2 regions of the Flavimobilis sp. BM9 genome follow, and region 1 is predicted to be linked to the other one. Evidence: riboswitches for the same ligand, from Rfam matches in the RefSeq annotation. Region 1 holds a riboswitch; the other holds the start of a gene.
What was found. A riboswitch is a leader RNA that binds a small molecule or an ion and turns the genes downstream of it on or off. The one in region 1 is predicted to bind cyclic di-AMP.
Positions count from the first base shown of each region.

Region 2: it holds a riboswitch for cyclic di-AMP, as region 1 does, so the genes downstream of both, AC4F3Q_RS08090 (C40 family peptidase) here and AC4F3Q_RS09870 (C40 family peptidase) in region 1, are expected to answer to the same signal.

Region 1 covers NZ_JBZEMO010000005.1:38,552-54,066, forward strand. Annotated here, with positions in the region: gene AC4F3Q_RS09840 (glycosyltransferase) at 1-1,934, opposite strand, end outside; gene AC4F3Q_RS09845 (O-methyltransferase) at 2,273-3,397, opposite strand; gene AC4F3Q_RS09850 (glycosyltransferase family 2 protein) at 3,427-4,980, opposite strand; gene AC4F3Q_RS09855 (glycosyltransferase family 2 protein) at 5,107-6,879, shown strand; gene serC (phosphoserine transaminase) at 6,925-8,043, opposite strand; gene AC4F3Q_RS09865 (iron-dependent transcriptional repressor DtxR) at 8,128-8,829, shown strand; cyclic di-AMP (ydaO/yuaA leader) riboswitch at 8,934-9,120, shown strand; gene AC4F3Q_RS09870 (C40 family peptidase) at 9,108-9,920, shown strand; gene AC4F3Q_RS09875 (universal stress protein) at 10,133-11,122, shown strand; gene ddaH (dimethylargininase) at 11,133-11,942, opposite strand; gene AC4F3Q_RS09885 (hypothetical protein) at 11,945-12,685, opposite strand; gene AC4F3Q_RS09890 (OsmC family protein) at 12,688-13,197, opposite strand; gene AC4F3Q_RS09895 (MarR family winged helix-turn-helix transcriptional regulator) at 13,276-13,764, opposite strand; partial or broken gene AC4F3Q_RS09900 (EamA family transporter) at 13,803-14,570, shown strand; tRNA gene AC4F3Q_RS09905 (tRNA-Arg) at 14,674-14,746, opposite strand; gene AC4F3Q_RS09910 (hypothetical protein) at 15,169-15,515, shown strand, end outside.
Region 2 covers NZ_JBZEMO010000004.1:46,178-61,692, reverse strand. Annotated here, with positions in the region: gene AC4F3Q_RS08120 (hypothetical protein) at 1-1,297, opposite strand, end outside; gene AC4F3Q_RS08115 (ABC transporter ATP-binding protein) at 1,294-2,040, opposite strand; gene pyrE (orotate phosphoribosyltransferase) at 2,048-2,632, opposite strand; gene AC4F3Q_RS08105 (SDR family NAD(P)-dependent oxidoreductase) at 2,705-3,460, opposite strand; gene AC4F3Q_RS08100 (exodeoxyribonuclease III) at 3,529-4,335, shown strand; gene AC4F3Q_RS08095 (hypothetical protein) at 4,512-5,261, shown strand; cyclic di-AMP (ydaO/yuaA leader) riboswitch at 5,504-5,688, shown strand; gene AC4F3Q_RS08090 (C40 family peptidase) at 5,687-6,565, shown strand; gene AC4F3Q_RS08085 (methyl-accepting chemotaxis protein) at 6,726-8,615, shown strand; gene AC4F3Q_RS08080 (phospholipase D-like domain-containing protein) at 8,727-9,968, shown strand; gene AC4F3Q_RS08075 (alpha-galactosidase) at 10,070-12,253, opposite strand; gene AC4F3Q_RS08070 (ABC transporter substrate-binding protein) at 12,256-13,602, opposite strand; gene AC4F3Q_RS08065 (carbohydrate ABC transporter permease) at 13,713-14,600, opposite strand; gene AC4F3Q_RS08060 (carbohydrate ABC transporter permease) at 14,597-15,515, opposite strand, start outside.

The DNA of each region.
Region 1 (15,515 bases):
GCCGCGTACGGCGGCGCGTCGAGGCCCATCGCCACGATCTGGAGCCCCACCGCATGGTAGAGATGCCCCTCGGCCTTCGGGAGACGGCCGCGCCACCGGGCCATGAAGATCCGCCGGTTCTCGCGGATGTTCGCGCCTCGTCCTGGCGTCTTGCTCTCGTGGTGCTCGATCACTGAGGTCGTCGCGACGGCGAAGCGTCGGCCGGTGAGCTCCGTGGCGCGGAGGCAGAGGTCGACGTCCTCCATCCCGTTGACGTAGATCGGGTCGAAGCCCTTGAGGGCGATGACGGTTCTGGCGTCGTAGAGGGTCGCCGCTGCCGTGACCGCGGAGAACTCGAGCGGCGCGACCTTGGCCGCATCTTCGCGCGGGCTGTGGGCCAGCAGGTGGACCGGAAGGGCGTCGTCGGCGGGGAACACCGTGCCCGCCGCCTGGATCGTGTCGTCAGGGTAGAGGAGGAGCGGCTGCACGCCGACGACGTCACCCTGCCTGAGACGTTCGACGAGGGGAGCGAGCCAGCCGTCGCGGGTGACGGTGTCGTTGTTCAGGAACAGGATCAGCTCGCCGGTCGACTCCCGGACCCCGATGTTCGACCCGATGGCGAAGTTGAGGTTTCGGGGCGTGCGGACGAGACGGACGCGGTCGATGCCTGCGAACATGGCGCTGAGCGCGAGCGACACCTGGGCCGAGGAACCGTTGTCCACGACGATGACCTCGACGTCGGCCCCTGCGCATGTCGACAAGACTGCATCGACGGCGTGGCCGGTCATGCGTGAGTCCTGGTAGGTCGGGATGACGACCGACACGCGCCCGGAGGTGCGCTGGTCCGCCGTCGCACGCAGCTCGTCCCAGTCCACGAGAGCCTTGCCGAGCACGGCGAACTGCCAGTGGTCGGACTCCGAGGTCGTGATCCGGACGTCGTCGGAGGCGGCGGCGTCGTCGTCGTAGTCACAGCCGATGAAGGGCAAGCACTGGGGTGTCGTGAGTCGTGCGACCCGGATCGCGTAGTCGTGGTCGACCCATCGGCGCAGCGCCGTGTCGAAAGGGCCCACCTCGCGCGCGATCTCTCGATCGACCACGAGGACGTTGAGGTCGATGTGGTTGAGGACGAGCAGGTGGTCTATGTCGCCGCGGTAGGCGCGATAGGTGACGGTGTCGTCGCCGCGGAGCAGTCGTGTCCCGGAGTATCCCGCGCGGATACCGTCCCGGTGCATTGCGCGCAGCATGGAGTCGAGGAAGTGTGGGCGCCACTGGTTGTCGGAGTCGAGGAAGGCGACGTAGGCCCCCCGGGCGATCTCGAGGGCACTGTTCCGGCTCGCGCAGACGCCGCTGTGCTCGTTCGCGACGACGCGGATCCTCGGGTCCGAGCTCGCGAACTGCCTGAGGACGGCGAGCGTGTCGTCGGTCGACCCGTCGTCGACCACGACGAGCTCCCAGTCCTGGAACGTCTGGGCCTGGATCGAGCGCACAGCGTCGGTGACGCGTGCCCCTCGGTTCCACACCGGCATGATCACAGAGACTGTTGGCGCACCGACCGGTGGCAGCGGCGACGCGCTCACGTCGGCGAGCCACGCCGCCTCGGCGTCCGCGTCCCACTCCGCGGTCGTGCGCGAGCGGGTGAGACCTGCTTGGGTCGCGACACGCGAGGCGCTGGCGACCATGGTCGACCGGGCCTCGCCCCAGGTGACCTGGCGGTGCTCCGGCGCATAGGCGAGGGGAAGCCTCGTCTCGGGGGTCAGGAGTGCGACGAAGGCCTCGACGATGCCCCATCGTTCGCCGGGCTCCAGAGCCTGACCGTCCAAGGGGCCCAGGAGAGTCGACGGGTCGAACAAGGGGGACCAGGGCTTGTCGAGCCCGTCGGTGCGCAGGTAGTCGAGCACGGCAGACAACGATCCGCTGCGCCACGCGGTCGTGACGTGGCCAGGTAGCGTCCCCATGCTGATCAGCGGATGCGGCGAGTACCCCCGCCTGTGGCCGACCTTGACGAGGTGTCGAGCAGCAGCCTCGGGGCTCTTGAACTGGCGCCCCGTCTGGGCAGCATAGAACTCCGCGTCGAAGAGGCCGGACTCGACGAGGAGCCGCCATGCCGGTGGCTTCGTCGCGGTATCGGTCTTCGAGGGCCCTGCCACCAGTCGGCGCGAGCCCCGGAGGAGCCTCCTCAACAATGGCATGGGCGTGTGCCTGACTGGCATCGTGCGGGTGGTCCTCTCAGGTTCGGCAGGCTGCACCTGCGAACGTCGTCCTGTGGCACTTCGGGCATCGGTCCAGAGCGACCCTACGGCAGATGCACCTGCATCGTGGTAGATCGTGGCTGGCGGGAGATGACCTCGAGGGAGCGCCCGGCGACCGACCCGGTGGTCCAGCTCTTGACGACGGCCTGCTCGTCGGGGCGGTCGGTGTCATCGAGCACGATGAGCGAGCCATCGCGCAGGTGTCGCGCCAACAGTGGGAATGCGGGCTGACGGCTCATCGGCTGTGCATCTCCGGGAGGGCCGTCCACCAGGACGATGTCAAGCTCTGGAATGTCGGTCAGGGTCTGTGTCGAGTACCACATGTCCTCACCGTCAGAGAATGGGGCGAGCGGGGCGATCCGAAGGTCGACGAGGTCGTCGAGACCGAGCCGCCGCAGCTCCTGCCTCGTCTGGTTCCCGAAACGCGGGTCGTGCTCGAGCGAGATCAGGTGCCCGCCTCCGCGGGCGCGCAGGGCGGAAGCGATCCAGACCGAAGAAGCGCCTGACCCGCACTCGAGGACGGTGGGGTGGGCGTCAGCCTCGAGGATCGCGGCGACCAGGACGTGGAGCGTCGTCGCTGTCGCAGCCCACCCGCCCAGCGTGGGCCACCGGACGGGGCCCGGGCCAGCGACACGGTCGGCCATCTGGGACAGGTCGAGGACCGCGGACGGCACCTGCTCGACCGCTGTCGTGAGGTTGACCGTCCTCCGGTACGTCATGGCGAGGGTACGGTCGATCCGGTCGAGCAGCTCGGAGTGCCGCTCGACCGCTCTGCTGACCGGGACCCCGCGGCTCGGGGCCTGACCCACCGAGCCGAGAGAGTGCTCGAGGAATGCGGCAGAGGCCTCGACGCGCGTCTCCAGCCGGGCCAGGGTGAGGTCCTGGACAGCGAGGCGCTGGGAGTCCTTGCGTGCGAGCTTCTCCGACGCACCTGCCCAGCGATCCAGGTCGTGCTGGAGAGCGCGGAGGTGCCGATTCGTCTCACGCGATGTCGAGCGCACCAGCTGGGCGAGAGCGCGCGCGCTGAGGAAGAGAGCGACGCACAGGTTCACCAGCGCGAGCGCGACGAGCGTCACCGCGGTCTCGAGCTTGCCGAGCCCGCCGGCAAGTGCGGCTCCTGACGCCACCAGGATTGTCGTGGCGTAGCCGAGCCTCCGCGCGAAGTGCATGACAGTTCCCTTCGGGACGTGACGCGGCGTCAACTGCGCCGGAGTCGGCGACTGAGCTCGGCAAGCATCCCACGAGCCCCCGCGCGGATCATGGCGGCACTGGCGCGGAATCCCCTCGGTGCGGCGCCCTGTGGGGCAGGTCGCGGAGCGGTGCGGCGGGACTCCTTCTCGAGCCTGGCGATCTTCTTCGTCAGCTGCCGCTCTCGCTCGGCGGGGCCAGGTACAGGTTCGTCCGTCGGCGCGGACACGTCGAGAGCGGTGAGGGCGCCCTCGAGGGCAGGAGTCCACCAGATCCCCCAGACGGCGTCGATCTGCGTCTGCAGGTCGCCTGCCGGGAGGTTCCTGCTGGCGCGCTCGTGCGCGGCCGTGCGCAACAGGCTCACCGGCGCGTCCGGGCCCGGCATCCGCACGAGGCCCGCATCGTGCTCGCCGGCGAGCTTGACGAGCTCGCCCAGGACGCCGGGGCAGAGCGCTGCGCTCACGGGGACGTCCAGTCGGAACGCCGCGGGAAACACGTCCTGGGGAGCATGCTCGACGAGCGAGACGCGCGGCTCGCCCTCGAGCCACTCGCGCAGCAGCCGGAGCTCGAGGTCCGGATCGTCGAGAGGCGGGCGTCGGCCGTCGTGCAGGCGAGACCACGGGGCGACGAGCGAGACGTGCAGGTCCGTGAAGCTCGACGCCAGGAGATGGTCGACGCACACGCGAGCGCGCGCCGCGTCGACCTCCTGCGCGACGACGACGGCGTGAACCATCGGGACGCGCCAGACGCGCCCACCCGTCGTGCGTCGACGACGGATGAGCGGTGCACGCTGTGCCAGGTAGGGCTTGTCGTGGTGCAGGACGTCGTCGAGTCGACGCTGAGCGTTCGTCGGCCCCAGGTGCCACGCGACAGCGTCACGGGCTGGCACGAACACCGCCCCGCGTGCTGCGAGCCGGTAGGCGAGGTCGGAGTCCTCGCCGAGAGCCAGCGACGTGTCCATACCGCCCGACGCCATGTAGAGGTCGCGTGAGACCGAGCCGGCCGCGCCGGTGAAGGTGGAAAAGACGTACGGGCTGTCGGTGTTCAGGTCGTCGGTGCGGGCGTAGACGTCCTCGACCCACTGGCTCCTTGTGCCGTCCACCTCGAGCTGCCGGGCCAGGTCCTCGTCGGTCGTTGCACCGGCGATGTCCGACGGCGCGACGTCCCACGAGTCGACAAAGCGGATGTCGCCCTTCGTCGCGACGTCCTTCAGCCGATCGTGCCATCGCAGGTGGGCAGTGAGATGGTCCGCCGGGACGACGATGTCGGAGTCGAGCCAGACGAGGATCTCGCCTGTCGTCGCGAGCACGCCCTCGTGGCACGCATTGGCTCGGCCCCAGCCCTTCTCGGGGCGGATGATGCGCGTGTTCTTGTGGTGGACCTCGGGAAGGACGTATGGCTCGGGAGAGCCGTCGTCCACCACGACTACCTCGACGAGGTCCTCTGGATAGTCCTGACGGGCCAACGAGGCCATCGTGAGGTCGAGCGTGTCGGCTGAGCCGAAGGCGGGGACGATCACGGCGACCGTGCGGTGCGGGCGCCAGTCGTGCGGCAGGTCGATCATCGCGTCACGCCATCTGTTCCGGCGAGCGACGCCCGGAACTCCTGACGTGCGGACCCCAGTCTGTTCCCCTTGTGACACCGCTGTAGAGTAACAGCCGATTATCGGCGACCGAGGAGGGGTGGGGGCGTGGCAGGTTCTGAGCCGATGGTCGCCGACAGCAGCGTCTCTCTCGGCGATCTGCTCGACGTGCTCGAGCGGCTTCCCTCTGGTGAGCCGGTGGAACTGACGCTCGCCGACCTCGACGACCTGCGCGCCCTGACCGTCCTCGCTATCGACCGGTTGCCGGCCACCACGGTGCGGATCACCGTCAAGCGCTACCGTCCCCCGCTCGCACGCTGGCGCGGGTCGCTGGGCTACCTCCCGGGCCTGGCGTCGTCTCGAGTCTCCTGGCCGGCGGCTCGGACCGGCCCGGTCGAGGTGGAGGTCGTGCTCCGCGAGCCTCTCGACCTCTCCACCGTTGCGGCGGCGGTCTGCGACATGCTTGTCCCCACCAACGTCGCGGCCTTCTGGGGCTCGCCCCAGCTCGCCGTCGCCCCGGGGACCGGCGCTGACGTCCTCGCGCTGCTGCCGCAGCCATGGGCGCTGCGACCGCAGGTCGAACCCGAGCCTGACGTGCTTCTCGCCACCGACATCCTCCTGGCTCCGCCAGACTTCGACGCCTCCGGCATCCAGCATCGGAGCCGCCTCGACGTCGCGCCAGGGCCCGCGCTCGGCGGGACGGCCGGTCCGCTCATCGACCTCAGGAAGCACAACCCGATCGGGCGGCTCGGCAAGGTTGGCGGCGAGTGGCCGGCGCGCAGGGCGCGGATCGCCACCACGGGCGTCGACCGGTGGGTCCTGTCCGTCGAGGGCGAGCCGGTCGTGGTTCTTGACAACCGGGCTGAGATTCCGTCGTCGGTCGTCGAGCTGCTCAGGCCGTGCTCGACGCTGGACCTCAGCAGCATCGACGAGCCCGCGGACCCCGCGACGGCGGGCGCCCTCGCCACGAGGCTCGCCGAGCTCGCCGCTACCGGGGTCGTCCTGCACAGCGGAGCACACCTCGTCCAGCACGTCCCGACGCTCGCGTCGACGGTCCGCGACATCATGGGACGCGCAGCAGCGCCCGCGTCCGGTTTTGCCAACCTTGCCCTCTCGGTCGAGCAGCGTCGCGCGTCGATGCGCGAGCACGCGGGCGTTCTCGCGCTGGGGCGTGCGGCGGAAGGGCTCGGAGCGGCGCGCATGCTCCCGCACGTCACCGCGCTGCTCGTGACGAACAGGCCCGAGCTGGTCGAACATGCGGTCGGGTTGATGGTCGCGCAGACCTACCCGTACCTCGACGTCCTGGTCGTCACGCACGGGAGAAGTGCGCCGGACACGAAAGCATGGTCCGACGAGGCGCGAGCGAAGCTCTCGGGGTGCATCGAGCTCCCGGCTTCGGTGCCGTTCGGCGACGCGCTCGCGCTGGCGACCGAGAGGGCGGCGGGGCCGCTCGTGCTGAAGATCGACGACGACGACCACTACGGGCCGGAGTTCGTGTGGGACCTCGTCCTCGCGCGGCTCTTCTCGGGAGCCCAGGTCGTCGGGAAGCAGGCGGAGTTCACCTACCTCGAACCGTTCGACGTGACGGTCAGGCGCGGCTTCGGGGTGGAGACATACTCCGAGCAGGTGGCGGGCGGCACGATGCTCATGTCGGTCGCGGACATCGCGCAGGTCGGAGGATGGCGAGGTGTGCCGCGCGCCGTCGACCGTGCTCTGATGCAGCGGTTCGTCAAGGCCGGCGGGGTGACATATGTCGACCGAGGCATCGGTTTCGTCTACGTGCGGCACGGCCGCGGGCACACGTGGAGGGCCGACGCGGGGCACTTCCTGCGCAACGCCAGGGAACAGTGGTCCGGACTCTTCCTGCCCGCGCTCGGCTGACCTGAGAGGCCCTGCGCCGCCGGCGTCCCCCGGGGAGCGGCCGGCTCAGCCGAGCCGCTCGACGACGTAGTCCACGGCCTGCGTGAGCCGTGCGACGTCGTCGGGATCGACGGCGGGGAACACGCCGACGCGCAGCTGGTTGCGTCCGAGCTTGCGGTAGGGGAAGACGTCGACGACGCCGTTGTCGCGCAGCGCCGCGACGACGGCGGTCGCGTCGATCGTGTCGTCGAGGTCGATCGTCGCGACGACGTTCGAGCGGGCGGCCGGGTCGGTGACGAACGGCGTCGCCCAGTCGCGGGCGTCGGCCCAGTCGTAGAGGGTCGCGGCGGAGCGTGCGCAGCGCTCGGCCGACCAGGCGAGACCGCCCTGGGCGCCGAGCCACTCGACCTGCTCGGCGAGCATGACGAGGGTCGCGACGGCGGGGGTGTTGAGGGTCTGGTCGAGGCGCGAGTTGTCGACCGCGATCTTGAGCGAGAGGATCTCCGGGATCCACCGCTCGCTGGCGAGGCGTTCGGCGCGCTCGACGGCGTCGGGGGAGAGGACCGCGAGCCACAGCCCGCCGTCGGAGGCGAAGACCTTCTGCGGTGCGAAGTAGTAGACGTCGGTCTGCGAGACGTCGACTGCGAGGCCACCGGCCCCCGACGTCGCGTCGATCGCGACGAGCGATCCTTCGGAGCCTGCGGGGCGCACGACGGGCGCCATCGCCCCTGTCGACGTCTCGTTGTGCGGCCAGGCGTACAGGTCGACGTCGTCGCGGAGCTCGGGCAGGACGACGGTGCCGGGCTCGGCTGTCCGGACGAGCGAGTCGGCGAGGAACGGGGCTGCCGACGTGGCCTTGGCGAACTTGGCGGAGAACTCGCCGAACGCGGCGTGCGAGGCGCGGTCCTCGACGAGGGAGAACGTCGCGACGTCCCAGAACGCGGTCGCGCCACCGTTGCCGAGCGCGATCTCGTACCCGTCCGGGAGGTCGAAGAGGTCGGCGAGCCCGGTGCGGACGCGGCGCACGACGTCGCGCACGGGTGCCTGACGGTGGGAGGTGCCGAGGAGGGAGCGGCCGGCCGCGGCGAGGGCTGCGACCTGAGCATCGCGGACCTTCGAGGGGCCTGAGCCGAAGCGGCCGTCAGCGGGGAGGAGGTCGGTGGGGATCTGGATCGTCTCGGGCACTCTCAGAGGATAGCGGCGCCGCCCGTGCTGACACCGTGTTCGCCTAAACTGTCCCAGGACACCGACAACAGGAGGCTGGGTAGCGTGAGCGACCTCATCGACACCACCGAGATGTATCTCCGGACGATCTACGAGCTGGCCGAGGAGGGCATCGTCCCGCTCCGTGCCCGCATCGCCGAGAGGCTGGGGCACTCGGGGCCGACGGTCTCCCAGACGGTGGCCCGCATGGAGCGTGACGGCCTCGTGGTGGTGTCGGGGGACCGCCATCTCGAGCTGACTCCAGACGGTCACGCGAAGGCGATGCGGGTCATGCGCAAGCACCGCCTGGCGGAGCGTCTCCTGACCGATGTCATCGGTCTCGAGTGGGAGTACGTCCACGACGAGGCGTGCCGCTGGGAGCACGTCATGAGCGACCGCGTCGAGAAGCGGCTCCTCGATCTGCTGGACCGTCCCACGCACTCTCCGTACGGCAACCCGATCCCCGGACTCGGCGAGCTCGGGGACGAACGTCCCGAGCAAGGGTTCCTCGAGGGAGTGGTGTCCCTCTCGGTCGTCAGCGGCCTCCTGGCCGACGGCGAGAGCCGCACGGCGCAGGTGGCGCGGCTGGGTGAGCCGCTGCAGACCGATGTCGTGCTTCTCGCGCGGCTCGCGTCCGCCGGTGTCGTGCCTGGTGGCACCGTCGTGCTGACCGCGACGGGGCGGGACGTCGCGGTGACGGCGGAAGGCAAGGACACGGTTCTCGAGCTCCCGGCCGAGGTGTCGAGGCACATCTTCGTGGGCTCCTGAGCCCCGTCGAACCCCGCGAGAAGTTGTCGTGACCGGAGCGTGACATTCGCGCATCTCATGGGGTACCTTCGATCTGGCCTCATCCGGAACCCCGGAGGAGGCGCACCTGCAGAACGCCGAGCTCTGCCACTGCAGGTGTCGCACCACAGACCGCTGGCAGAGGCGGGGGAACCACCAACGGCTCCGGTTCGCCGGAGACTTGGGGTGAAGTCGGCCGGTTCGCCGGTCGGCCGGGCAGCTCTCTAGCCCGAACCCGACAGCTAACTTCGTAGGCGTTCATGGAGAGGCTCAACTACGTGACGCTCAGCACGACTCGCGCCAAGCACCGCGCGGCCCGTCGTCCCATCAGCCAGGTCATCGTCGACGCGGCAGGGGACAACCTCAGCACCGCGGGGAAGCGCACCGTCGCTGTCGCCGCGACCTCCGGACTCCTCGTCTCGATGCTGGGCACCTCTGCCAGCGCGGCCACCGACGCGAACGTGTCGATCGGCACGGCAGACGTCTCCGCACTCACCTCCCAGGCTCGCGCCCAGCTCCAGGCCGCCCCTGCGGTCACGGTCGCTGACGCGTCCTGGTCCGTCTCGGCTGGGACGGTCAAGCCCGTCAAGGTCAAGCCGGCCCCCGAGGCCCGCCAGATCGTGTCTGAGACCCCTCGTGCGAACGAGAGCGCGTCCCGCAGCCAGACCCGCACGCCCGCCGCCGACGAGACGCAGAGCGCTCCGAAGTCCGCCGAGAAGACGGCGCCTCCGGCCGCCGCGTCCGGCTCCGCGGTCATCGAGATCGCCTCCCGCTACGTGGGCGTCCCGTACGTCTACGGCGGTACGACGCCGAACGGCTTCGACTGCTCCGGCTTCACGAGCTATGTGTACGCCCAGCTCGGCATCGACCTCCCGCGCAGCTCGGGTGCCCAGCGCGGGATGGGCACCGTGATCCCGCGCAGCCAGGCCAAGCCCGGCGACCTCATCTGGACCCCGGGCCACGTGGCGATCTACGCCGGTGGCAACACCCAGATCGACGCCCCGCGTCCCGGCAAGTCGATCCAGTTCCGGAACATCTGGCAGTCGAACCCGACGTTCATCCGTCTCGGCTGAGCACAGCAGACTCCTCGACAAGGCCCGGACCGTCTCTGACGGTCCGGGCCTTCGTCGTGCCCAGGAGACGGCGAGGCGCGAGGCGCGCAAGCTCCCGCGATCGTGGGTGAGACCCGCACCGAGCAGGGCATAGGCAGGGTGTTGAGAGGGTAAAGTCGAAGCACGGAGGGCGCGACGAGCGTCTGCCGCGGAACTCAGAGAGGAGCTCGCAGATGACGCACCGCGACGTGGTCCTGGTGGGGGTGGACGGGTCCTCGCCGAGCCTGCACGCGCTCGACTGGGCTGCCGCCCAGGCGCTCCGGCTCGGTTGGCCGCTGCACGTGGTCTGCGCCTACTCCCTGCCGTCGTTCACGGCAGCGAGCCTCGACGGCGGTTATGCGGCCCTCGACGACACTGCGATCCTCGACGGCGCCAAGGCCGTCCTGGAGGAGGCGAAGGCCCGTGCCGAGGCCACCGGCATCGAGGTCCGGGCGTCGGTCACGACCGGGGACCCGGCGGGCGTCCTCGTGGACATGTCTCGTGAGCACCGCCTCGTCGTGGCGGGCACGCGCGGGCACGGTGGTTTCGCTGGGCGGCTCCTGGGAACCGTGTCGTCGGCGCTCCCCGCGCACAGCCACTGCCCGACGGTCGTCGTCCCGTACCTCGGTGAGGACGGCGAGCGCACCGCGATCTCCTCGGTGGCGTCGAACGCCGGTCTCGAGCCGGTCGACCAGCGGCCGCTGTTCCCGATCCGTCGCATCGTCGTCGGCATGGACGGGTCGCCGACGGCGGAGGGGGCGCTCCGGGCAGCGCTGCTGCAGCAGAAGGTCTGGGACTGCGAGCTGGTGGCGGTCGCCGGGGTCCCCGTCGGGGCCGGGGCCGGGTTGCTCGCGTGGCTCCCGGCTGCTGTCGACCACGAGGCCGTGCTCGCGGACGTCGCTGAGGGTCTCAACGTCATCGTGGACCGGGTCCTCGCGGACTTCCCGGGGCAGAAGGTGCGGCGGATCGTGCTCGACGGTACGGGTGCCGAGCTGCTCACCGAGTTCTCCACGGCTGCTGACCTGGTCGTCGTCGGGTCGCGCGGCCGGGGCGGGTTTGCGGGCCTGCTCCTCGGTTCGACGTCGCAGGCCGTCCTGCACCACGCTAAGTGCCCGGTCATGGTCGTGACCAAGAAGTCGAGCGACGCGGTCGCCTCGGCTGACGAGGCCGAGCAGGCCGGCTGACGGCGCTGCGTCAGCCGCGCAGGACGAGGGTGCAGCACTTGGCCCCGCCGCCGCCGAGCAGCAGCTCGGGCAGGTCGACGGGGACCGGGGTGTAGCCACGCTCCCGGAGCGCGTCCGCGAGGCGCGTCGCGCGCGCCGCCATGACGATGTGCTCGCCGTCGCTCACTGCGTTGAGCCCGAGCACGGCCGCGTCCTCGTCGGTCGCGTTCAGGGCGTCCGGGAAGAGGCTGCGCAGCCGCTCCTGCGAAGGGCCGCTGAAGGCGCTCGGCAGGTACGCGACGTCGACGGTCTCGCTGCCGTCGCCGCCCTTGAGGACCATCAGAGCGGTGTCGAGGTGGTAGAAGCGCGGGTCGACGAGCTCGAGGGTGACGACCTCGCGGCCCAGGACGTCGCTCGCCTCGGCGTGCGCCTCGCGCGACGTGCGCAGCCCGGTGCCCGCGAGCAGGAGGTCGCCGACGAGCAGGAGGTCGCCTTCCCCCTCGTTCGTCTCGACAGCCTCGTGCGGGCGGAAGCCGAGCTCTGCGAGCCGCGCGAGATAGGCCGGGCCCTCGGCGGCGCGCTCCGCGTGCGAGAACTTCGCGCCGTAGGCGACACCCCCCACGACGGTCGCGCCGTTCGCGGCGTAGACCATGTCCGGGAGCCCGGGGAGCGGGTCGATGAGCTCGACCGTGTGCCCGAGGTCGACGTGGACGTCCCGCAGCCGCTGCCACTGCGTCATGGCGGCGGCCTGGTCCACGGGGACCGAGGTGTCCATCCACGGGTTGATCTCGTAGGAGACGGTGAAGTAGGTGGGCGGGCACATGAGGTAGCGGGCCGGCACGGTCACGTCCCTTCGACCTGGAGGGGTGCGGCCGCGGGGTCGGCCTGCTCGACGATGCGTACCGGCTCCCCGATGCGGAGGGGAGGCGGGCCGAACGCTCCGGCAGCCTGCCGCACGACCCCGCGTGCGAGCGCCCGGCCGCCGATCGCGCCGACTGCGGCACCGACGCCGAACGGGACGAGGCGCCCGAGCGCGAGGCCGGACTGCTTGGCGAGGTACCGCTTGAGGAACCTGCCCGTGAGGACCTTGTTGACGCGCTTGATCGTGGTGGACGGCGCGGCTGCGGCCAGGACGCGTCCCCACGCGACCGGGCTGATGCCGGCGGTCGCGAGAGCGGCGGTGCCGTCGTCGCCGAGGATGGCGGCGAGGACCAGCGCCCGGCGGCGCTCGACGTCGTCGACGGCGATGCCGTGCACGTCCGCGACGGCGAGGGTGTACGCGGCCGATGCCGCGAAGAACGTCGCGAGGTCGCTCACCGTGAGCGCGGTCGCGGTGGCGGTCCCGACCGCGGGGATCGCGGCTGCCGCTCCGACCGCGGCTCCGGTCGAGGTGACGACGCGCAGGAACTCCTTTTCGAGGAGCGCGAGGATCTGCTCGGGGCTCGCTTCGGGGTTGCGGGCTGCGACACGGTCGACGTGCGCACGGATCACGGGGGAGGGGATCCGCACCGCATGGTCGAGCGCGGCCTCGAACGCGCTGCGGCGGTCGGAGCTCTTCCCGCTGATCTGCGCGGCGGCTGCCATCGTCAGATGCCGTCCTCGGAGGAGTGGGAGACCGTCTCGCCCGTAGCCTCGTCGATGACGCTCAGGGTGACGGTCGCGCCGGACTTGATCGTGCGACCGACCGTGCAGCTCGCGTCGATCGCGCGGCTGACGACGGCGAGCAGGCGGTCGCGTGCGTCGGGCTCGAGGGCGGAGAGGTCGACCTCGAGCTTCTCGACGAGTTCCGTGTAGCGCTCTTCCTCGACGTTCTTCACGGTCGTCACGTCGATGCGCGCGGCGTAGTCCGGGCCGAGGCGTCGCGCGAACGCGACGTCGGAGGACAGTCCGGTGCAGCCGACGAGCGCGAGCTTGAGGAGCTCGCCCGGGGTGAAGCGGCCGTCGTGCTCGGTCGAGCCGATCGCGACGCGGGCGCCGCGGCCGTTGAAGCCGGCGTACTGGCGGGGGCCGACCCGTTCGATCCAGACGGCGTCGGGGGCGACGGCAGGGACGGTCTCCTCGGCGAGGGCGGCGGCAAGAGCGGGGTCGAAGGTCATGGGGTCAGTTTTCCACGGGCCTGCGACGTGCGCGGATCGGCGGGCGTCGACATCCACCTGGAGAGACCGGCGCCCGAGCTACTCGTCGAGCGCGGCGAGCCACGTGGTGAGGATGCGCTCGAGCTGGACCGCGTCCCGTTCCGGCAGTGCTGCGAGCAGGCGGGCCTCGTTGGCGAGGTGCTCGGTGAACGCGTCGTCGATGAGGGCGCGGCCTGTGGGGGTGAGCGCGACGACGCGGCTTCGACCGTCGTCGGCGGCGGGGCGGCGCGTGACGAGGCCGGCGGCGACGAGCCGGTCGACCCGCTTGGTCATCGCGCCTGTCGTGACCATGGTGTGGTCGCTCAGCTCGCCCGGGGTGCGCTCGAAGGGTGCGCCTGCCCGGCGGAGCGCCGCGAGGACGTCGAACTCTCCTTCGGTCAGGCCGTGGCGACGGTAGACGACCTCGAGCTGTTCGGTGAGGGCGTTCGCGAGGCGGTGGAGGCGGCCGAAGACTCCCTGGGGGCGGGGGTCGAGGTCGGGGCGCTCGCGGCGCCACTCGTCCTGGATCCGGGAGACGTGGTCAGGCATGTGGACAGAATACCTTCCGAGGAAGCAAACTGTCTTCCATGGAAGATAATCGTCGATGGATCGCCGTGACGGCGGTCGCCCCTGTCCTCTGGGGGAGCACGTACTACCTCACCCACGCCGTCCTGCCCGACGGTGCACCGCTCTGGGGAGCGATCCTGCGCGCGCTCCCCGGCGGGCTCCTGCTCCTCGCCCTGCGCCGACGCCTGCCGCGCGGGTCCTGGTGGTGGCGCGCCCCCGTGCTCGGCGCGCTGACGACAGGGCCGTTCTTCGTTCTCGTCTACGTCGCTGCGCAAGAGCTGCCGTCGGGCGTCGCCTCGATGATCATGGCCCTCTCGCCCGTCGCGATGATGGCGCTCGGGTGGGCCCTGCTCGGCGAACGTCCAGGGCTCGCCGCAGCGCTCGGTGCGGCCGTCGGCATCGGAGGTGCCGTGCTCATCCTCGCGGGCGGGGCGGGGGAGGTCGCGCCGTGGGGTGTCGCCGCGTCGGCCGCGGGGCTCGTCATGTCGTCGGTCGGCTTCGTGCTCGCCCGCCGCTGGCGGGCCGGCGTCGACCCCGTCGCCCTCACCTCGTGGCAGCTCACCTCGAGCTCGCTGCTGCTCCTGCCTGTCGCGCTGCTCGTCGAAGGCGCGCCGCCCCGGCTCGACGGCGTACAGGTCGTCGCGTTTGCCTACATGAGCGTCGTCGCGACAGGGCTCGCGTACGTCGCGTGGAACCTCGGGCTCGCGCACCTGCAGGCGGGGACCGTCGGTCTCGTCGGCCTGCTCAACCCGGTCACCGGGGTGCTGCTCGGCACGGTGGTGGGCGGGGAGTCGCTGACGATCCTCCAGGGGCTCGGCATCGTCGCCGTGCTCGGGGGGATCGCCCTCGCGCAGGTGCGCGGAGCTGGGCGACGGGCCGAGGCCCGAGCGGTGCGCCTGGGCAGACTCGAACTGCCGACACCCGCTTTAGGAGAGCGGTGCTCTATCCACTGAGCTACAGACGCGCGCCCGGCCGTCGCGGTCGGGCGGGTCGAGCCTACTCGGTCGAGGCTCCGGTCCCCGAATCCGCGCCCGTTTCGGGCGGTGTTCACGACAGGATCGAAGGTCCCGTCGGAAACGACGACGCGTCACCTCGTCGTTCGAGCCGCGCCCGTGCGACCGGGGTCTCTCAGGCTCCGCACAGACAAGATCTCGCGGCTCGCGGCGCGTTGACACCGGGTGAAGGAGCGTGCAAGATCATCCATGACGGCGCGCATCGCCTGCCCCCTGCGCGGTGCGCGCTGTCCCTCATTCTCGGCCCTCGAGCCGGACCCCATCCCTCTCTTTCGGCCATGGGTGTCCCATGTCTCGGGCCTCGCAACCCGCCCTGCGGCGCGTCACCCCCACTCTCACCCCGCCGCCGGTTAGCGTTTCCAACGTGAACGTCATGGCCAGCAACCAGCGCCCCGAGGGGGAGCAGCCCGCCGGCGCCCCGAACGCGCCCGTGATCGTCGCTGCGCCCACGACCTCCCAGATCGTCGCGCGGTCCGTCAGCACCTGGCGCACCGCGCTCGCCGCCCGCGCCGGCGGCTCCTCGCTCGCGGACATCCGCCTGCTCGGCGACGCCGTGCTCGACCTCACCGCAGCGCACCCGTCAGGGATCGCGCAGCTCTTCGCCGGTCGCCCGACCCAGCTCGCGAACATCTTCCGCGAGGGCATCTCCCTGCCCACCGCGCGGCGTCGGGCACGGGCGGTCGCAGCACGCGCCAAGGAGCAGACCGAGCGCTACGGCAT
Region 2 (15,515 bases), on a different contig from region 1:
CGAGCAGGTCGACCGGCATCGGCCCCTTGAGCGCGTCCGAGACGCGTACCCCGACCGCGAGCGCAGCCACCACCGCTGCAAGGCCGACAGGAGCGCCCGCGACTGCGGCCCCGGCGGCCGTCAGCCCGACGGCGGCCACGAGCGGCCAGGCGCCGTTCAGAGCGAGGAGCGTGAGGTCCGAGCAGCCGTACTGGGTCGACACCCGGCCGAGCGCCGCCGCGTGCCGCACGCCGTCGCACACGACCGAGACACCGAGGTACGCCAGCACCGCACTGACGACCGGCCCGACGTGCAACGCCGTGCCGGGCACCACGAGACCGCTCGCGGCACCCGCCGCCACGAGCGTCGTGAGGCCCGCCGCGAGCCGCCACGGCGTGCGCACCGACGCCGTCACGGGGACGAGCAGGACGGCGACCGGCCCCGGGACCTGCCTGAGCGCCGAGAGGCGGCGTCCCGCCGTGGGCAGCGCCCGGTACACCTCCCCCGCCGCGGGCAGGTCGAGCGCGGTGACGAGCAGCTGCGCGCGCTGCGCCCGCACGGCCTGCCCCACGAGACGACGCGTCTCGACACGCTCGAGCCCGCGCAGCCCGAGCCACACGACGACCGGGACCGCGGCAGCCGCGGCCACGGAGCTCGCGACGGGTATCCCGCTGCCCGGCCACACGCTCGCGACGAGCGCCCACGGCGCCCACCGCCACCCGCCCACGAGCGCGGTCGCCACCCCCGCCGCGAGCGCCACGACCGCGGTCCAGCCGACCGTCGTCGTGCGGAGCACCTGTCCGGCGAGCCACGCGGTCGCGACGAGGAGCCCGGCGAGCGCACCCGCGAGCGCGAGCGCGGCGACGTCGCGCGGCCGGGCGAGACCGGCGTCGACGAGCGCGAGCGAGGGAAGCAGCGGGGCGACGGCGCCGGCCGCGACGAGCGTGACGGTCGCGCGCAGGACCGGACCGCCGAACGTCCTCGCTCGCGAGGTGTCAGCGTCGCCGAGGACGCCCGCGAGGAACGGCGGACGCAGCGCAGGCCCGCGCTCGACACCCGCGACGAGCGCGAGCAGCCACACGGATCCCGACACGACGGCCCACGTCGCCGGGACGCTCGGGTCGCTCAGCGCGGCCACCCCGGCGTCGCCGGTCGCGAGCAGCCACAGCGCACGGACGCCCGGCCCGAGCACGATGAACGCCGTCAGCACGACGACGTACACGACGTACGCCACGTCGCTCAGCGACCGTGGCTCGCGCGCGGCCCACACGGCGAGCGCTCCGCGCACCCCGGTGCGCCCTGCTGCCTGCTCGCTCACGCGTCCGCCGTGCCGCCGTCGGGCGTCAGGTCGTCGACGCCGCGCCCGGGATCGAGGCCCTGGTCGGGCGCGTCGGCCGAACGGGCAGCCAGGCGGAGCACGTCGCCGCCGAGCGCGTCCGCGAGCGGGGTCGAGTGCGTCGCGACGAGCACGGTCGCGCCCTCCTCCCTGCGTTCCGCGAGAATCTCGGCGACGACGGCGGTGCGGTCGGCGTCGAGCCGCTGCTCGGGCTCGTCGAGGAGGAGGAGCGACGCGGGCCGCACGAGGACCGTCGCGAGCGACGCGAGCTGCGTCTGCCCGGACGACAGCTCGTGCGGGAAGCGGTGCGCGAGGTTGGCGATGCCGAGACGTTCGAGGAGCGCTCCGGCGGCCGTGCGCGCGTCGCGCACAGGTGTGCCCCACGTCGTCGCAACCAGTGCGACGTGCTCACCGAGCGTGAGGTCGCGCGCAAGCAGCGGCGGTTCGACGGTGCCGGTGACGAGCCTGCGGAAGGCTCGGCGCTGCGGCGCGGGCGGAGCGCCGTCAACCGTCACCTCGCCGGACGTCGGGAGGCGCAACCCCGACACGAGGCGCAGCAGGGTGGACTTGCCGGAGCCGTTCGCCCCGCGCAGCACGAGCGTGCCGCCCGCGGGCACGCTCGTGCTCACGGGTGCGAGGAGCGTCGTCCCGTCGAGCTCGACGCCCGCCGAGCGCAGCTCGACACGCACGCCGCGCGGCGCCCCCGGGTCGTTGCGACGTCGCACGCGTCACTCAGGCGAGACCGAGGTCGTCGAGGCCGAACAGGTAGTGGTACGTCAGACCGGCGGCCTCGATCTTCTCGCGCGCGCCCGTGGCGCGGTCGACGATCACGGCGACGCCGACGACGTCAGCCCCCGCCTCGCGCAGCGCCTCGACAGCGGTCAGGACAGAGCCGCCCGTCGTCGACGTGTCCTCGACCGCGACGACGCGGCGGCCCGCGACGTCGGGCCCCTCGATGCGGCGCTGCATGCCGTGCGCCTTGCCCTCCTTGCGGACGACGAACGCGTCGAGGTCCTGTCCGCGCGACGCGGCCGCGTGCAGGAGCGCCCCGGCGACCGGGTCGGCGCCGAGCGTCAGACCGCCGACGGCGTCGATCTCGGCAGGGCCGAGGCCCGCCTCCTCGAGCGTGTCGAGCAGGACGTGACCGATGAGCGGGGCGGCACGGTGGTGGAGCGTCACGCGGCGCAGGTCGACGTAGTAGTCGGCCTCCTTGCCGGACGCGAGGGTCACCCGGCCGTGCACGACGGCGAGCTCCTTGATCAGGTCGCGCAGCTGTTCGCGAGGGGTCGGGGAGAGGACGGCGTCGTAGTCGGTCACGTCGATCAGGCTAGTAGAGGCGGGCGGGCCGCGTCAGGCGCGTCCGGGACTCGGCGAGCGGCCGCGCAGACGTCAGAGGCCGGAGCGCGCCTGGAGCGCGCGCACGGCCGTGCGAGGCGTCACCTGGAGGAGCGCGCTCGCGACCGCGTACCGCACGGACGGCGTCGAGATGACGACGCCGCGGCGCACGTCCGCGAGCGCCTGCGCGACCACACGGTCGGCGTCGAGCCACGCGACGTCGGGGCCGACGCGGCGGAAGCCCGCACGCTCGTGGAACTCGGTGCGGGTCAGGCCCGGGCACAGGGCCGTGGCCGTCACGCCGGTCCCGTCGAGCTCGACGGCGAGCCCCTCGGTGAAGGTGCGGACCCACGCCTTCGCGGCGGCGTACGTGCCGCCCGCGGTGAGCGCTGCGACCGAGGAGACGTTGAGGATCGCGCCGCGGCCGCGCCCGACCATCGGCTCGGCTGCCGCGCGCGAGAGCACCATGACCGCGCGGACCAGGACGTCGAGCATCGTCTCCTCGGCCTCGATGTCGCCGGTGACGAAGCGCTGGTGGGTCGTGTAGCCCGCGTTGTTGACGAGCAGCCCGACGGGCTGCTCCTCCTGGCGCAGGCGGTCGGCGACACGTTCGAGGTCGCTCCGCACCGACAGGTCGGCGGGCAGCACCTCGGCGCGGACGCCCGCGTACGCCCTCAGCTCGTCCGCGAGCCGCTCCAGCCGGGCCTCGTCACGCGCGACCAGCACGACGTCGTGCTTCGCTGTCGCGAGCTGCCACGCGAACTCCTCGCCGAGCCCCGCGCTCGCGCCCGTCACCAGTGCTGTTCCCATGGGCCCCACCCTATGGCCCGAGGCCAGGTCGCGGCCCGTCCGCAGCCCGGACGAAGTAGCCTCGAGGCATGCGCCTCGCCACCTGGAACATCAACTCGATCCGCGCCCGTGCCGACCGCGCGCTCGCCTTCCTCGAGCGGGAGGACATCGACGTCCTCGCGCTGCAGGAGACGAAGTGCAAGGACGCGCAGTTCCCGAGGGAGGCGTTCGAGGCGGCGGGCTACGAGATCGCGACGTTCGGGTTCAGCCAGTGGAACGGCGTCGCGATCCTGTCGCGCGTGGGCCTGGTCGACGTCGAGCCCGGGTTCCTCGAGCAGCCGCAGTTCGGCGAGGTGCCCGCCGTCGAGGCGCGCGCGCTCGGCGCGACGTGCGGCGGTGTCCGCGTGTGGAGCCTGTACGTGCCGCACGGCCGCGCGCTCGACAACCCGCACTACGCGTACAAGCTGGCGTGGCTCGAGCGGTTGCGTCAGCACGCGGTCGACTGGGTCGCCGCCGACCCGGCCGCGAAGGTCGCCCTCGTCGGCGACTGGAACGTGGCGCCGTTCGACACGGACGTGTGGGACATGGCGGTGTTCGAGGGTCAGACGCACGTGTCCGCGCCCGAGCGGGCCGCGTTCGCGGCGTTCGCCGACGCCGGGTACACGGAGGTGTCCCGCGAGTTCATCCCGGACGAGCGCAAGTACACGTACTGGGACTACCAGCAGCTGCGGTTCCCGAAGAACGAGGGCCTGCGCATCGACTTCGCGTACACGTCGCCCGCGCTGACGCCGCTCGTCAGGGGCGTCACGATCGACCGGGACGAGCGCAAGGGGAAGGGTGCGTCCGACCACGTGCCCGTCATCCTCGACATCGACGACTCGCAGGTGTCGGCGTGAGCGGCGCGCTGCCGCCCGTCCCGCCGCCTCCGCCGGGCCCTGCTGGGGCGGGCGTTCCCGTCCCGCCGCTTCCTGCGCCGTCGGGCACCGCGCCCGTGCCCCCGCCCCCTCCGCCCGTCCCTGCCCCGGCACCGTTCGCCGCTCCTTCCGCGGCCCCCTCACCCCTGCCTGGACCTGTGCCGCCTCCCCCGCCGCCAGGTCCTGTGCCGTTCTCGGGGCCGTCTGCGGCCGAGCACCTCACCCCGGCGTGGCCGGGTGGGCACGCCGGCGCGGAGCATCTCGGGTTCAGCGAGCAGACCTACACGGCGGGCTCCTGGTCGGCGTCTGCGGCCGCGTCGCTCGTCCCGCGGCCGACGCCCCCGCCAGGGACCGACCCCGTCGCGATCGTCGCCGTGCCGGCGTCCGTCGTGCTCCCTCCCGTCGGCGTCGTGCTCGCGGTCGTCGCGCTCGTGCGTACCGGGCAGTCGCGGCAGCGTGGCCGCGTGCTCGCGACAGCGGCGCTCCTCGTGGGGACGCTGCTCACGGCTTTCGTGGTCCTCCTGCCGTTCCTCGTCCCCTCGCTCGTGCCGCGCCTGGAGGGCTCGACCTCTCGCGTGGCGCCCGACGTCGACGGTCCCGTGGAGGTGCACGTGCGCCAGCTGACGGTCGGCTCGTGCGTCCGGTCGCTGCCGTCCGGCAGCGCCGACCGCACGACTGTCGTGCCGTGCGCCGAGGAGCACGAGGCCCGTGTGGTGTCGCAGTACGTGTTCCGCGAGGAGGGCTGGCCGGGGACGGAGACGGTGCGCGATCGTGTCGCGTCGTCGTGCACCGTGTCGGAGACCGAGGCTGCGGCTGGTGTGCGGGCCGTGGCGCTCGTCCCGACGGAAGGTTCGTGGCGTCAGGGTGACCGTCAGGGGCTGTGCCTCCTGACGCCGGACCCGCTCTGAGGGGCCTCGAGCACCCGCGTGACCGCGGTCACCTAGCAGAGTATTCCCGTTGCACGCATCACAACACGGTGAAGGAAGAGTCCGGACTACGGGTTGAAGATGTGAAGGGAATGCACATCCCCGTGACCTTCCCGTGACATACCCGCTCGGACGCGCCTACCGTCGTCAAGTCCCACCGCCGCACCCGCGGCCGTCACGAGCGTGACGCAGGGACGCAGCACCGGACGCCGAGCACTGCCACCGGGGCTGCACCGCAGAAACCATGGCAGTGGCGGGGGACCCACTTCTCCGGTCGTCACGACGACCTTGGGGTGAAGCCGCGCGGGACCGACAGCACGCCACCACGGCATGCGCTCGCTCCCCCGGCCGGGCCAGACCTCCGGCCCGAACCCGACAGCTCACCTCGTAGGCGACGAGAGGTTCGAATGAGCATCCGCACGTCTTGGCGTGCCCGCACGGGCATGCCCACACGCCTCCACGAGGCGCACGGCACGAGCACCATCGACCAGAACACCACCCCGCACGGTCGGCACCGCACAGCGGTCCGCGCCGGCGTCCTCGCGATCGCAGCAGCACTCACCGTGACGCTCGCACCCGCCGCTGGCGCCCAGGCCGCAACCCCCACCGCGGCAACCGTCACCGCCGCCTCCGCGGCGTCGACCGCCACGAAGACCACGGCGAAGGTCCACCTCAAGGCGAGCAAGAAGACCTGGGTCAAGGGCAAGAAGGCCGCCAAGGTCACCGCCAAGGTCCGCACCGGCGCCACGCCGACCGGCGGCACCGTGACGTTCTACGACGGCGGCAAGCGCCTCAAGAAGAAGGCTGTCGGCGCGAGCGGCACGGTCAGCTACCGGCTGCCGCGCAAGCTCTCCGCCAAGAAGCACACGATCCGCGCCGTCTTCCGCCCGTCGGCCCAGACCGCTGCGGTCGTCGCCCCGGGACGTGACAGCGTCAAGGTCCGCGTCATCAGCGAGGGCGCCCAGATCGCGAAGATCGCCAAGCAGTACGTCGGCGTCCGCTACCGCTCCGGCGGCGGCAGCCCCTCCGGCTTCGACTGCTCCGGCTTCACCAGTTACGTCTACAAGAAGGCTGGCATCGCGAAGCTCCCGCGCTCGTCCGCCGCGCAGCGCCACTCCGGCAAGACCGTCTCGCGCTCCAAGGCGCGTGCCGGCGACCTCATCTGGACCCGCGGCCACGTCGCGATCTACCTCGGCAACGGCAAGCAGATCGACGCCCCGCGCCCGGGCAAGACGATCCAGGTGCGATCCATCTGGCAGTCGAACCCGACATTCATCCGGGTCTGACCAAAGCGACGCAAACTGCGCAGGTCACGGTCGCGTCACGTTCATCAGTGTTACTTCACTCACGCTCGCGCTGACCGATGAGACGAGGAGCCGGTATCCCTCAGGGAAGCCGGCTCCTCGTCGCACCCACCCCGGGTCAACCAGCGCAAGGAGCAGTCCCGTGGCCGAGCCGCAGGAAGAACAGCTCGCACGTCCGATGGCGGACGACGCGAGCGACATGACCGACACCGCCGTCGGCGCTGACCACGAGCCCGCCGCGACGGCAGCCGACCCAGGTCGGCGCCGCAGGCTGGCACGCCTGCGCATCGCCGTCCCCAAGGTCCGCGTGCCGCGCAGGCACCCCCGCAAGCCCCGCCCCGCCGACGACGAGGTCGCGCCCGTCCCGGAGCCCACCGCAGAACCCGCCGCCGACGCCGCCGACGCCGCCGACGCGAACGAAGCGACCCCGGTCACCGGCCGGTTCCGCGGCCGCACCTGGTCGGTCGGCGCACGCATCATCGCCCTCGTCGCCGTCATGGGCTTCGCGACGCTCGTCGTGACCGCGTTCAGCGCCATCGCCATGGGCACGCTCAACCGCAGCACCACGAACGTCTCCGAGTCGTCCGCGACGCTCAACGAAGCGCTCCTCGACGTCAACAACTCGATCTGGGTCGCCCGCTCCGGCGGCCTGAACATCGGCGCCGTCATGCCCGTCGACCGCACGCGGCTCGCGCTCGAGATCAAGGACTCCGCGGTCGCCGCCGACGACGCGCTCATCCGCCTCGACACCGCGTTCCGCGAGACGACCGGAGCCCCCTCCGAGCACCTCGAGGAGCTCAACGCCGTGTGGGTCAAGTACCGCACGATCCTCACCGAGCAGCTGATCCCCTCCGCCGTCTCGAACAACGTGCTCGTCTACCAGTCGCTCGCCTCGGGTGCCGCCCAGACGACAGGCGGCGAGGTGACGGACACGCTCAGCCTCATCAACGTCGAGGTCGCGGCTGCGTCCGCCGACATCGCCGACGACGCGTCCGCGCAGGCCCAGGCGACGACGCTCGTGCTCATCGCGATCGCGCTCGTCGGCATCATCGGCTCGGTGCTGTTCGCGGTCCGTCTCGTCCGCTCGATCCGCCGCCCGCTCTCCCAGATGCAGGGATCGCTCGAGGCGCTCGCCGAGGGCGACCTCACGGCCACGACCGGCGTCGCGGGCAACGACGAGATCGGCCGGATGGCCGCAGCCCTCACGTCCGCGCAGACGAGCCTGTCGAGCACGCTCGCCCAGGTCTCGACGAGCGCCGCGACCGTCTCCGACGCGTCGCAGGAGCTCGCGTCGTCGCGCGTACGCCTGTCCGACGGCGCCGACTCGACGTCCGAGCAGGCGCAGGTCGTCGCGGCCGCCGCCGAGCAGGTCACGCGCAACATCGAGGCGATGGCCGCGGGCGCCGAGGAGATGGGCGCGTCGATCCGCGAGATCGCGCGCAACGCGCAGGAGGCCGCGGGCGTCGCGACGCAGGCGACCGACAAGGCGCAGGCCACGACCGAGACCGTCACACGCCTCGGCGAGTCGAGCCAGGCCATCGGCGAGGTCGTCCGGACGATCACGCACATCGCCGGTCAGACGAACCTCCTCGCGCTCAACGCGACGATCGAGGCCGCACGCGCCGGCGAGGCTGGCAAGGGCTTCGCCGTCGTCGCGTCCGAGGTCAAGGACCTCGCCCAGGAGACGGCACGCGCGACCGAGGACATCGCGAACCGCATCGAGTCGATCCAGGCGGACACGGCGAGCGCCGTCGCGGCGATCGCCGAGATCTCCGAGGTCATCGCGACGATCAACGGCTACCAGCTCACGATCGCGTCGGCGGTCGAGGAGCAGACGGCGACGACCACGGAGATGTCGCGCGCCGCCGCCGAGGCCGCGTCCGGCTCGGGCGACATCGCCGTGTCGATCACGGGTGTCGCGACCGCGGCGACCACGACGACCGAGGTCGTCGACCTCGTCGGCACCGCCGTCGACGACCTGGCCCGGCTCTCCGAGGAGCTCCGCCAGCAGGTCGCAGCCTTCACGTACTGAGCGCATCTGCACCGGCGGGAGCTGGGGCCGCGCTGGCGTCCGTCGACCAGAGCGCACTCGCGGCCCCAGTCCTGTTGCCCGTGCACACCGCCACCGCTACCGTCCGCTGTTATGCAGATCACACGAAGACTGACATCCGCGATCGCGGCCACGGCGCTGACGAGCACGCTCGCACTTTCTGCCGCCACGATCGCACCCGCAGCCACGCCGAGCACCAGCGAAACCACGACAACTGTCGCGTCGCTCGACTCTTGGCCGCTCCCTGACGCTGTCACGACCAAGACCTCTGGTTCCACTACGACAAGAACCGAGGTCTACTTCTCCAGCGGTTCCCCTGCCGCACCCGATTGGCGCATCGTCAACCACTACGCACGACTCGTCAACAGCGTGCCTAAGGGATCCACGATCAGGACGACGATCCACAACACTTCCGCCAGCTCTACTTTCGCACCCTTCATCGCCTTCCAGAACGCGCTCAACAAGTACGACACGAAGGCCGAGCGCAGCGAGAAGATCTCCGTGATGGCGAACGCCGAGAAGGTCTCGAAGACCGAAGGACTCGGCGAGATGCTTGCTCGCCACAAGACCATGAAGTGGTGCGGCACCGGTGAGGAAGGCGAACTGAACAGCTCTTGCAGCACGGGCGGGAACGATAGCCTCACGATGCACACAAAGTTCGCTCTCCTCGGCAAGGCCAAGGACTCCACCGGAAGGCTCCAGGACTGGGTGGTCTGGATCTCCACTGCGAACCTCAACAGAACCAGCGGCGCTGAGATGGCAAACAGCTCTGTCACGATCTACGGTGACGAGGAACTCTTCAAGGGGCTGGCAAACAACGTCTGGAAGCCGATGTACAACAAGAAGGCTGCCGACCTCAAGGTCACCGTCGCCGATGCGTCCTCGGCCACGGTCTATCCCTCGCCCACGTCAACGGATGACATCCTCTCCGCTCTGAAGAGTTACGACCTGGCCAACACCAGCAAGATGAAGGGCTGCACGATCCGAGTGGACCAGGTCGTGATCACCCGCACAACGATCGCGGACCAACTCGTCACGCTGAAGAAGCACGGGTGCGACGTGAGGATCCGGCTCGGCCAGAAGGACGAGCTCACTTCGAACGTGGCGAAGATGTTCTCCGATGCCAAGATCCCGGTAAAGGATTCGACGAGCCATGAGAAGACCATCATCGTCAAGGCGCGCACCTCAACGTCAGGGGACTTCCGCTACTTCACGTTCACAGGTTCCCAGAACTTGACCCCGCGCGGGCTGAAGAACGATGAACTGGTGATTCGGCTCATCGGCAAGCCCGTCCACGACGCGTTCGCGGCACGGTTCGACAGCAACTGGTCATGACGCTGCCGAAGCGGACGCCGAACCGCTGAGCGCACGCACGCGAGGGGCGGACAGGGTTCCTGTCCGCCCCTCGCGCGTTCCTCGTCCCCAGAGGGGCGGCCTCAGACTGCGTCGGCCGTGAGGACGAGGGCCTGCTCCGGCTGGAGCAGGAGGTTGGCGAGCCCCACCTCGGCGAGCACGCGCCCCGGGAGCTCCGCCCCCTCCGGGAGCGCTGCTGCGGCGAGCCACGGCGGCGGCGCGTCGGCGACGGCCCCGGGAAGGACGTCCTTGAGCGTCACGTCGTCGATCCCGTCGACGACGCCGAGCGGCAGGACGCGCACGCGGTACCGACGCTCCGGGTCGAGGCCGACGAGCCGCACGGGCGCGGGCAGCGCGCTCGAGCTGTCGCCGAGGCGCACGACCGCGAACACTCCTGCACCGCCGTCGGGCGCGACGACGCCGTGGACCTGAGGCTCGCCGTCGGGGGTGTCGCCGTGCACGACGACGCCCGAGTGCAGCAGCTCCCGGCGGGCCTTGTGCTCCGCGACCCAGGCCGCGACGACCGCACGCTCGGCGGCGTCGGACCGCGTCAGGTCGCGCTCGATCCCGGCGCTGCCGAAGAACGCGGTCGCGAGCCGGAACCCGAGGGACGCAGCACGGCCCGTGATGTGGGCGCGCCGGTCGCCGACGTGACCGCCCAGGTGCTCGGGCGGGACGAGGACGCCGGTCCACCGCTGGATGCGCTGCCGGTCGAGCGGGTCGTTCGTGTCTGACACCCAGACACGGCCGGCGCGGCGCAGCACGCCGAGGTCGACACGGCCGCCGCCGGACGAGCAGGACTCGATCTCGAGCCCTGGGCGGAACGCCCGCAGCTCGTCCATGAGCCGGTACGTCGCGAGGGTCTGCGCGTGGGCGCCGTGCGCGAGCAGGTCCGCGTTCTGGTCCCACTTGAGGTAGCGGACCGGGTACTCGTCGAGGACGGCGACGAGCTGGTCGCGGACGTGCGCGTACGCGTCCGGGTTCGCGAGGTCGAGCACCCGCTGGTTGCGCCACGTCGGGGTGCCGGGGCCGCCGAGCAGCCAGTCGGGGTGCGCCCGGGCGAGGTCGGAGTCGGGGTTGACCATCTCGGGCTCGACCCACAGGCCGAGCTCCATGCCGCGCCCGACGACGGACCGCACGAGCGGGTGCAGCCCGCCCGGCCACACGTCCGGGTCGACGACCCAGTCGCCGAGGCCTGCGGTGTCGTCGCGGCGGCCGAGGAACCAGCCGTCGTCGAGCACGAAGCGCTCGACCCCGACCTCGGCGGCGACCTGCGCGAGACGGTCGAGCCGGTCGGCGTCGTGGTCGAAGTAGACGGCCTCCCACACGTTCAGCACCACGGGGCGCGGGCGCGGCACGGGGGCGACGCGCCGCTGCCACGGGTGGAAGCGCGCGGAGAGCCCGTCAAGGCCTTCGCCGGACCAGGCGAGCAGGAGCTCGGGCGCGGCGTACGAGTCGCCGGGCGCGAGGACGACCTCGCCCGGGGCGAGGAGCTCGCCCGCACCGAGCGAACGTACGCCGAGCGCGGACGACTCCGTCCACAGCCGCTTGTCGCCGCTCCACGCGAGGTGCGCGGACCACACCTCGCCGCGGCGGAAGCCGAAGTCTGGGGTGCCGACGACCATGAGGAACGGGTCGTCGTGGCCGGGACGGCCGTGCCGCGTCTCGCGGCTCCACACGCCCTGGCCGGGGCGCGCCCGCTGGGGGCGCCGCTCGGACGCCCACAGGCCGGTGAAGTCGAGTACCTCCTCGGCGCGCGCCGGCACGGGGACGACGGCGTCGAGCGACGCGAGGTGCAGCGGTACGTCGCGCAGGTTGCGCACGTCGTGCCGCACGAGGACGACCCCCTCGGGCGACATGACGACGACGCCGCGCACCTCGACCGTGCCTGCGCCGTCGCGCAGGACGTACTCGGCCTGCTCACCGTCACCGGCGGCGTCGGTCAGCTGCGCACCCGCCCGGGTGCCGGGCGCAGGTGCCGCGACGAGCGTGAGGTCGGTCGGCAGGGGCCTGCCGTCCGCCCACGCGCCGGACAGGCCGGGACGACCGGTCCAGCCGTCGCGCGCGGACGGCAAGAGGGAGAAGCGCAGCGGCACGTCGAGCGACGACGGCGGGACCGCCGGGACGAGGACGTGCGCGAGCGTGCCGAGGTCCTGCGGGCTCAGGTCACCGAGGTCGGTGCCCCAGTGCAGGACCGTCGGCGCGCCCGGACCGCGGGCGTCGAGCACGAGGCTCGAGCCCGCGGCCCGGAGGTGACGAAGGGACAACGTCACTCCTTGACCGGGATCGACTGCGACTTGAGCGTCGAGACGGTCGAGGCCTGCGCGGAGGTCAGGGCGTCGAGCAGCGTGCCCGAGCCGGAGACGGCGCCCTTGAAGCCGTCGGAGACGTCCGCGTACGTCTGGGTCATGGTCGGTCCCCACGTGAAGTCGGACGCGACCTGGCCGGACGCCTCGGCGAAGACGTCGTAGATCGCCTGACCACCATAGAACTCGACCCCCTCCTTGAGGACCGGGAGGTTCAGGCCCTCCTTGGCCGCCGGGTAGAGGTTCGCCGCCTTGTTGAGCGCGGTGAGCGCTTCCGGGTCGGTGTTGAGCCACAGGGCGAACTTCGCCGCCTCGTAGACGTGCTTCGAGCCCTTGAGGACCGCGGTCGACGACCCGCCCCAGTTGCCCGCGACCTTCTGGCCGGCCTCCCACTGCGGCATCGGGGCGACAGCCCACTTGCCCGACGTGTCAGGCGCACCCGACGCGATCGAGTTCGCGCCCCACACCGCCGAGACCCAGGTCCAGTTGTCGCCCTTGTTGTAGGCGTTGTCCCACTCGCTCGTCCACGCCGGGTTGCTCGAGACGAGGTCGCGGTCGATCAGGTCCTGCCAGTACTCGGCCACCTTCTTCGACGCGTCGCTCGTCAGGTCGACCGTCCAGCCGGACTCGTCGTTCGAGAACCACGAGCCGCCCGCCTGCCACACGAAGCCCGCGAACTGGTTGATGTCGCCCTGCGAGAAGTTCGTGATGTGCGCGCCGGCCTCGCGGACCTTGACGGCCGCCTCGGCGTACTCGGCCCACGTCGTCGGGACGGGGATGTTGTTCTTCTCGAACAGGTCCTTGCGGTAGAAGAGCGCCATGGGGCCGGCGTCCTGCGGGACGGCGTACGCCGACCCCTCCTCGCCGAAGCTGACCTGGTTCCAGGTCCACTCGACGAAGTCCGACTTGGCGTCGTTGACGAAGTCGCACGCGCCGAGGTCCACGAGACCGTCCTGGACGCGGAAGTTCGGCAGCGCGTCGTACTCGATCTGGCCGAGGTCGGGTGCGTTGCCAGCCTTGAGCTGGTTGAAGAAGTTCGTGTACGTGCCGGAGTTGCCGTTCGGGCCGGTCTGCACCGTCACCTGGATGTCCGGGTTCGCCTTGTTCCAGATGGCCACGACGTCCTCGATGCCCGGGATCCACGAGGTGAAGGTCAGGTCGACCTTGCCCTCCGAGGGGGCGCACGCCGAGGCGTCGGGCGTCGTCGTCGGCGTCTCCGCGTCGTCCGAGCACGCCACGAGGGCGGCGCTCGAGGCGAGCGTGACAGCGGTGAGCAGGGCGACCTTGACCGCTCGCTTGCTGGGGTACATCGTCTGGTTCCTCTCTGTGGCCGTCCGGCAGGGCGCCGGGCGACGGGTCGTGTGCCTGCCGGACGGTCGGGCTGACCGCCGGCTGCGGGAACGTACGGGGAGGTGCGGACCTACTTGATGGAGCCGGCGCCCAGGCCGTTGCGCCAGAACCGCTGGAGCAGCAGGAACAGCGCGATGAGCGGGACGACGGACAGGAGGGCCCCGATGAGCACGTATCCGCGCAGCTCGGGGATCTGGTTGACCTGGGTGTTCCACGTGTAGATGCCCAGGGTGACGGGGAAGAGCGACTCGTCCCGCAGCATGATCAGCGGCAGGAAGAAGTTGTTCCAGATCGCGACGAACTGGAACAGGAACACGGTGACGAGCGCGGGCACCATGAGCCGCACCGACATCGTGAAGAACGTGCGGACCTCGCCCGAGCCGTCGAGGCGTGCGGCCTCGAGCAGCTCGTCGGGGACGGACGACGCGGAGTAGATCCGCGACAGGTAGACGCCGAACGGGCTCACGAGGCTCGGCAGGAACACCGCCCAGAACGTGTTGGTGAGCTCGACGCGGCTGAAGATGAGGAAGAGCGGGAGGGCGAGCGCGGTCGCGGGGACGAGCACGCCGCCGAGCACGATGTTGAACAGCGCCTCACGGCCTCGGAAGCGGTACTTGGCGAGCGCGTAGCCGCACATCCCCGCGAGGACGGTGCCGATGAGCGCGCCACCGATCGTGTACATGAGCGAGTTGACGATCCACTGGAGGTAGACGCCGTCACGGTACGTGAGGACTGCCTTGATGTTGTCCCACAGCGCCCAGTCCGCGAACCACATCGGGTTGGTGCTGGTGAACTGGCCGCGGTCCTTCGTCGAGGAGACGAACAGCCACCAGATCGGGAACAGGAAGTAGATCGTGGCGAGGCCCATGACGGCCATCGCGGCGAGGCGCGAGAGCGGGTTCTCCGTGACTCCGCGGCGCGCGGACGTCTCGGGTCCGGCAGAGAGCGGCGCGATCATGCGTCGGTCCTCCTCTGGGTGAGCTTGAGGAACGTGAAGGACAGGATGAACGTCGCGAGGGCCAGGACGACCGAGAACGCCGCCGCGAGGTGGAAGTTGGGCACGGCGCTCGTCGAGTAGACGGTGAGGTTCGGGGTGTACGTGCTCGTCACGGCCGAGGAGAAGGTGCGGAAGACCTGGGGCTCGGCGAGCAGCTGGAGCGTGCCGATGATCGAGAACACGGCGGTCAGGACGATCGCCGGGGCCACCATCGGGATCTTGACGGACCACGCGATGCGGAGCTGGCCGGCTCCGTCGAGCCGGGCGGCCTCGTAGACCTCGGTCGGGATCGCGAGGAGCGACGAGTAGATGATCAGCATGTTGTAGCCGACATAGACCCAGGTGACGACGTTGGCCATCGACCACAGGACGAGGTCGGCGGAGAGGAACCCGACCTTGCTCGTCAGCTCGGACAGCGGCGAGAGGTTGGGCGAGTAGAGGAAGCCCCACATGATCGCGGCGACGACGCCCGGGACGGCGTACGGCGCGAAGAACGCGAGCCGGAAGAACTTCTTGCCGCGCACGAGCGGGGAGTCGAGCAGGAGCGCGAGGACGAGCGCGAGCCCGAGCATGACGGGCACCTGGACGATGCCGAAGAGCAGGACGCGCAGGACGGACTCGCGGAACGCGTCGTCCTCGAGCACGCGGGCGTACTGGGCGAGGCCTCCGAACTTCTCGCGCGCCTTGCCGAACGTGCCCTCGCGCTCGACGACGAGCAGCGACTGGTAGACGGCGTACCCGATCGGCAGGAGGTAGAACAGCGCGAACAGGAGGCCGAACGGCCCGAGGAAGATCGGCAGGACGCCGCGCTGGTGGCGTCCGCTCCCCCGTCTGCGTCGGGTCGGCTCCTCGCCGCGGGGCGTGCCCGCGGCGGTC